Regions from separate parts of the Streptomyces sp. NPDC041129 genome, predicted to be linked through region 2. Evidence: predicted binding sites of a transcription regulator. Region 2 holds the regulator's gene; the other holds the start of a gene.
What was found. The regulator HspR, encoded in region 2, represses chaperone genes until heat shock. The targets are predictions, from matches to a motif close to TTGAGNNNNNNNNNCTCAA.
Positions count from the first base shown of each region.

Region 1: the regulator HspR is predicted to act here: its motif matches at 1,762-1,780, upstream of lon (endopeptidase La).

Region 1 is NZ_JBVIYV010000002.1:832,001-835,408, reverse strand. It holds gene lon (endopeptidase La) at 1-1,739, opposite strand, end outside; gene ACZ6B1_RS12015 (spermidine synthase family protein) at 1,878-2,555, shown strand; gene ACZ6B1_RS12010 (response regulator transcription factor) at 2,665-3,405, shown strand; gene ACZ6B1_RS12005 (HAMP domain-containing sensor histidine kinase) at 3,402-3,408, shown strand, end outside.
Region 2 is NZ_JBVIYV010000005.1:256,256-259,663, forward strand. It holds gene dnaJ (molecular chaperone DnaJ) at 1-1,102, shown strand, start outside; gene ACZ6B1_RS19115 (heat shock protein transcriptional repressor HspR) at 1,110-1,568, shown strand; gene ACZ6B1_RS19120 (sugar ABC transporter substrate-binding protein) at 1,875-2,981, shown strand; gene ACZ6B1_RS19125 (helix-turn-helix transcriptional regulator) at 3,150-3,408, shown strand, end outside.

The DNA.
Region 1 (3,408 bases), on a different contig from region 2:
AACGGCAGCTCGCGCTCGCCGAGTTCGTGCTGGGCCGCGACCTTGCGCAGCAGCCGCGCGAGTGACCGCTCCAGGGTCCGCACGCCCGCCTCGCGGGTGTACTCGCCGGCGAGCCTGCGCAGCGCGCCCTCGTCGATCGTGACCTCGTCCCGGTCCAGGCCGGCCCGCTCGAGCTGGCGCGGGAGCAGGTGGTCACGGGCGATGACGACCTTCTCGTCCTCGGTGTAGCCGTCCAGCCGGACGATCTCCATACGGTCCGCGAGCGCCTCCGGGATGGCCTCCAGGACGTTCGCCGTGGCGAGGAAGACCACGTCGGACAGGTCGAGTTCGACCTCCAGGTAGTGGTCCCGGAAGGTGTGGTTCTGCGCGGGGTCGAGGACCTCGAGCAGGGCCGCCGCCGGGTCGCCCCGGAAGTCGGAGCCCACCTTGTCGATCTCGTCGAGCAGCACCACCGGGTTCATGGACCCGGCCTCCTTGACTGCGCGGACGATCCGGCCGGGCAGCGCGCCGACGTACGTGCGCCGGTGACCGCGGACCTCGGCCTCGTCGCGTACGCCACCGAGGGCGACCCGGACGAACTTCCGTCCCATGGCGTGCGCGACGGACTCGCCGAGGCTGGTCTTGCCGACGCCGGGCGGGCCCACGAGCGCCAGCACCGCGCCCCCGCGCCGCCCGCCGATCACGCCCAGGCCGCGCTCCCCGCGCCGCTTGCGCACGGCCAGGTACTCGGTGATGCGTTCCTTGACGTCCTCCAGCCCCGCGTGCTCGGCGTCGAGCACCGCCTTGGCGCCCTGGATGTCGTAGGCGTCCTCGGTGCGCTCGTTCCACGGCATCTCCAGCACCGTGTCCAGCCAGGTCCTGATCCACGAGCCCTCGGGCGACTGGTCGCTGGACCGCTCCAGCTTGTCGACCTCCTTCAGGGCGGCCTCGCGGACCTTCTCCGGCAGGTCGGCGGCCTCGACGCGGGCGCGGTAGTCGTCCGGCTCCTCGCCGTCGCTCTCGCCGTTCAGCTCGCGCAGCTCCTTGCGGACGGCCTCGAGCTGGCGGCGGAGCAGGAACTCGCGCTGCTGCTTGTCGACGCCCTCCTGGACGTCCTTGGCGATGGTCTCGGCGACGTCCTGCTCGGCGAGGTGGTCGCGCAGTTGCTGGGTGGCGAGCTTCAGCCGGGCCACCGGGTCGGCGGTCTCCAGCAGCTCGACCTTCTGCTCGATGGTCAGGAAGGGCGAGTACCCGGAGTTGTCGGCGAGCGCGGAGACGTCCTCGATGGCCTGGACCCGGTCCACGACCTGCCAGGCGCCCCGCTTGCGCAGCCACGCGGTGGCCAGGGCCTTGTACTCCTTGACCAGGTCGGCGACCTGGCCGGGCAGGGGTTCCGGCACGGTCTCGTCGATCCGCGCGCCCTCCACCCACAGGGCCGCGCCCGGGCCCGTCGTACCGGCGCCGATGCGCACCCTGCCACGGCCCCGGATCAGCGCGCCCGGGTCGCCGTCGGCCAGCCGGCCGACCTGCTCGACGGTACCGAGCACACCGGTCTTCGCGTAGGTGCCGTCGACGCGCGGCACCAGCAGGACCCTGGGCTTGCCGGGCTCCGAGCGGGCGGCGGCCTGCGCCGCCTCGACCGCGGCCCGCACTTCGGCGTCGCTCAGGTCCAGCGGAACCACCATGCCGGGCAGCACGACCTCGTCGTCGAGCGGCAGCACCGGCAGTATGAGCGTGAACGCCGTGGACTCAGCAGCCATGATCTCCCCTTAGGCAGTCAACTTGAGCTATGCCGACTCAATGTCCGACGCCTCTCCGTTGTTCCCGGCTCACCGTTCGCTGTGAGCGATCACCAGAATTGCGGTGCCCCCGACGCCGGACCGGAGCAGGATGGGCGCATGACTGCCGTGCACGAATCCCCCGTGGTCCTGGACCGTCGCGAAGGCCCTTACGGCGAGGTGGTGCTGCGCAGGCACGGCACGCTGCTCCAGATCATCGCCAACGGCTGCTTCCTGATGGACACCTCCGACGGCCGCTCGGAGCGGCTGCTGGTGGACGCCGCGTACGACGCGCTGGACGGGCGCCCGGCGCCCGAGGTGCTGATCGGCGGGCTGGGCGTGGGGTTCTCGCTCGCGCACGCCGCGGCCGACGGACGGTGGGGGCGGATCACGGTCGCCGAACGGGAGCCGGCCGTCATCGACTGGCACCGCGAGGGCCCTCTGGCGGAGCTGTCCGCCGAGGCGCTCGCCGATCCGCGCACCCGGATCGTCGAGGCGGATCTCCTCACTTACCTCGACGAGACATCGGACACGTTCGACGCCCTCTGCCTCGACATCGACAACGGGCCGGGCTGGACCGTCACCGAGGACAACGACGGCCTCTACTCCCCGGCCGGACTCACCGCGTGCGCAAGGGTGTTGAAGCCCGGCGGGGTGTTTGCAGTATGGTCGGCCGAGCCCTCTCCGGAATTTGAAGGAACCTTGCGGAATGCCGGATTCCGTCAGGTGCGTACCGAAGAGGTCCCCGTTGCCCGGGGCGTTCCGGACGCCGTGCACCTCGCCGTCCGCCCTGGATAGCGACGGCGCGGTCTGTCCCCGTAATGTGCTGCCCTGGCGCGGATCATTCAAGCGTCAATCGCAGTCATGGGATCACCCCACTGATTCCGGAAAGCAACAGGGGCGGGCGATGGAGCAGACACACACCTCCCAGACCGGCGCGACCACGACCACCCCCGGCGCGCAGCGCCGGGTCCTGGTGGTCGAGGACGATCCCACGATCGTCGACGCCATCGCGGCCCGGCTTCGCGCCGAGGGATTCCTCGTGCAGACCGCGGCCGACGGACCGGCCGCGGTGGACACCGCCGAGGCCTGGCAGCCCGACCTGCTGATCCTCGACATCATGCTGCCCGGCTTCGACGGCCTGGAGGTCTGCCGCCGCGTGCAGGCCCAGCGCCCGGTGCCGGTGCTGATGCTCACCGCGCGCGACGACGAGACCGACATGCTGGTCGGGCTCGGGGTCGGCGCCGACGACTACATGACCAAGCCGTTCTCGATGCGGGAGCTGGCCGCGCGGGTGCACGTCCTGCTGCGGCGGGTGGAGCGGGCGGCCGTCGCCGCCTCCACGCCCCGCTCGGGCATCCTGCGGCTCGGCGAGCTGGAGATCGACCACGCGCAGCGCCGGGTACGGGTGCGGTCCGAGGACGTCCACCTCACGCCCACCGAGTTCGACCTGCTGGTGTGCCTGGCGAACACCCCGCGCGCGGTGCTCTCCCGGGAGCAGCTGCTGGCCGAGGTGTGGGACTGGGCGGACGCCTCCGGCACCCGGACCGTGGACAGCCACATCAAGGCGCTGCGCCGGAAGATCGGCGCCGAGCGGATCCGCACGGTGCACGGCGTCGGATACGCGCTGGAGACGCCGACGCCATGAGCG
Region 2 (3,408 bases):
CGCCGAGATCAAGAAGGCGTACCGGAAGCTCGCCCGCGAGTTCCACCCGGACGCCAACAAGGGCAACGCCAGGGCCGAGGAGCGCTTCAAGGAGATCTCCGAGGCGAACGACGTCCTCGGCGACCCGAAGAAGCGCAAGGAGTACGACGAGGCGCGCGCCCTGTTCGGCAACGGCGGCTTCCGCCCCGGGCCGGGCGCCGGCGGCGGCAACTTCAACTTCGACCTCGGCGACCTCTTCGGGGGCAACGCGCAGAGCTCGGGCGGCTTCGGCGGCGGGCTCGGCGACGTCTTCGGCGGCCTGTTCAACCGCGGCGGCACGGGCACGACCCGTACCCAGCCGCGGCGCGGACAGGACATCGACACCGAGGTCACGCTGAGCTTCACGGAGGCCATCGAGGGCGCCACGGTGCCGCTGCGGATGTCCTCCCAGGCGCCCTGCAAGGCCTGTTCGGGCACCGGTGACAAGAACGGCACACCGCGTGTGTGCCCGACCTGCGTCGGCACCGGGCAGGTCGCCCGGGGCTCGGGCGGCGGGTTCTCGCTCACCGACCCCTGCCCCGACTGCAAGGGCCGCGGCCTGATCGCCGAGCATCCCTGCCTGGAGTGCAAGGGCAGCGGCCGCGCCAAGTCCTCGCGCACCATGCAGGTCCGCATCCCGGCCGGAGTGACGGACGGGCAGCGGATCCGGCTGCGCGGCAAGGGGGCGCCCGGCGAGCGGGGCGGACCGGCCGGCGACCTCTACGTGGTCGTGCACGTCGGCGAGCACCCGGTGTTCGGGCGCAAGGACGACAACCTCACCGTCACCGTGCCGGTGACGTATCCCGAGGCGGCCCTGGGCGGCGAGGTGCGGGTCCCGACCCTCGGCGGCCCGGCGGTCACCCTGAAACTGCCGCCCGGCACCCCGAACGGCCGCACCATGCGCGCCCGGGGCAAGGGCGCGGTCCGCAAGGACGGCACCCGCGGCGACCTTCTGGTCACCGTCGAGGTGAGTGTCCCGAAGGACCTGTCGGGGAAGGCTCGTGACGCACTCGAGGCGTATCGCGAGGCGACCGCGGGCGAGGACCCGCGGGCGGAGCTGTTCGAGGCCGCGAAGGGAGATTGAGGGCCCCATGGACACACCCGGCCGTCGGCGTAACCCGTATGAACTGACCGAGGAGACCCCGGTCTACGTCATCTCGGTGGCGGCCCAGCTCTCCGGACTCCATCCGCAGACGCTGCGCCAGTACGACCGTCTCGGTCTGGTCTCCCCGGACCGCACGGCCGGGCGGGGCCGCCGCTACTCGGCCCGTGACATCGAACTGCTCCGCCAGGTGCAGGCGTTGTCCCAGGACGAGGGCATCAACCTGGCCGGTATCAAGCGCATCATCGAACTGGAGAACCAGGTCGCCGCGCTCCAGTCCCGCGTCGCGGAGCTGCAGGGGGCCCTGGACGGCGCGGCGGCCGCGATGCGGCAGCGCGAGGCCGCCGTCCACGCCTCCTACCGGCGCGACCTGGTGCCGTATCAGGAGGTGCAGCAGACCAGCGCGCTGGTGGTCTGGCGGCCGAAGCGGCAGCAGCAGGCGGACTGACCGCCCGCGAGAAGCAGCAGCGAAGGGGCCGGAGACGGGTGACGTCTCCGGCCCCTTCCGCGTGCGCGGCGGCCGCCGAAGGTTGCCCGGATCTTTGCCCTCCTGTGAACTTCCTTTACGTGGAGGGTCCGTAAAGAGCGTTTGGAGGGGATTCCGCTCCGCCTTCACAGGTACAGCGGAGCGTGCTGTTGCGCACTCGTTAAGTGGTTCCGCTTGACGCCGGGTGGCCGCTCCGCGTTGTCTTTTCAGACACCTGGGTCGTAAAGCAGCACCCACGTCCGGATCGCACCTGAAGTGAGCCCTCGAATGCGTCGTATCGCCATATCCGTGGCCGCGTCCACGATGATCCTTTCGCTCGCCGGGTGCGGCGTGCTGGACGCGACGGGGGACGGTGCGAGCGCGAGCCCGACGAAGGGTGACGACGTCACCGTCGGGCTGCTGCTCCCGGAGAAGGCGAACAGCCGCTACGACAAGTTCGACTACCCGATCATCAAGAGCAAGGTGGCCGAACTGACCCACAAGAAGGGCACGGTCCGGTACGCCAACGCGGACGCGGACGCCGCCCGGCAGGCCGGCCAGATGCAGACGATGATCGACGACGGGGTCGACGTCATCCTGCTCGACGCGGTCGACTCGCACGGCATCGTCGGCGAGGTGAAGAAGGCCAAGGAGGCGGGCATCCCCGTCATCGCCTACGACCGTCTCGCCGAGGGCCCGATCGACGCCTACATCTCCTTCGACAACGAGCTGGTCGGCGAGGTGCAGGGCCGCACGCTGCTCGAGGCCCTGGGCTCGGGGGTGGACACCTCCGACAAGGTCGTCATGATGAACGGCTCGCCCACCGACCCCAACGCCAAGCAGTTCAAGCAGGGCGCGATGTCCGAGCTGAACGGCAAGGTCGACATCGCGAAGTCCTTCGACACCACCGACTGGAAGCCGGAGAACGCCGAGGCCAACATGGCCAAGGCGATCGCCGAGATCGGCAAGAACAACATCGCCGCGGTCTACTCCGCCAACGACGGCATGGCCGGCGGTGTCATCAAGGCCCTGAAGGCGGCCGGTGTCACCACCCTGCCCCCGATCACCGGCCAGGACGCCGAACTGGACGGGGTGCAGCGGATCGTCGCGGGCGAGCAGTACATGAGCGTCTACAAGTCCTACCCGGACGAGGCCGAGGCCGCGGCCCAGATGGCCGTCACCAAGGTCCAGGGCAAGGACATCCAGTTCGACGCCCTGACCCAGGACCGGGTGGACAGCCCCACCGACAAGGACATCCCGTCCCGCCTCGTCCAGGTGAGCGCGCTGACCCGGGCCAAGATCAAGGACACCGTCATCGCCGACGGGATCTACTCGGTCGGCGACATCTGCACGGCCAAGTACAAGGCGGCCTGCGCGTCGATCGGCCTGAAGTAGCCCGCGTCCCCCCCAGCTTGTTGCGGTCGCGGCGGGCGGAAGCCCGTACGCAATGGCGCATACCAGCCGTTTTCCCCGCCCGGGGCGGCCGGAGCCGTGTTGCGGACCCGGTCCCGGCCGCGCATAGTTGCGCTGCGGAAGTGGCAGCAACCGGGGGTGGAATGGGCGATGGCCGGGCACGGGACGGAGGAGCATCCTCACGGTGCCGACCGGCTGTGCGAGGCCGGGGATCGCGTGTATTCCCGGGCCGTACGCCGGGGGCGGGTGCCGCGCACGGACGCCGTGCCGGTGCCCTGCCTGCTGGAACTGGCCCTGCTGCACCCCGATCCGGACGACATGGACTGGCTGGTGCCGACCTCACCGCAGGAGGTCATGACCCGGCTGCTGCGCGGGGTCCACGACGAGGTCAGGGAGAGCCAGCGGCGGG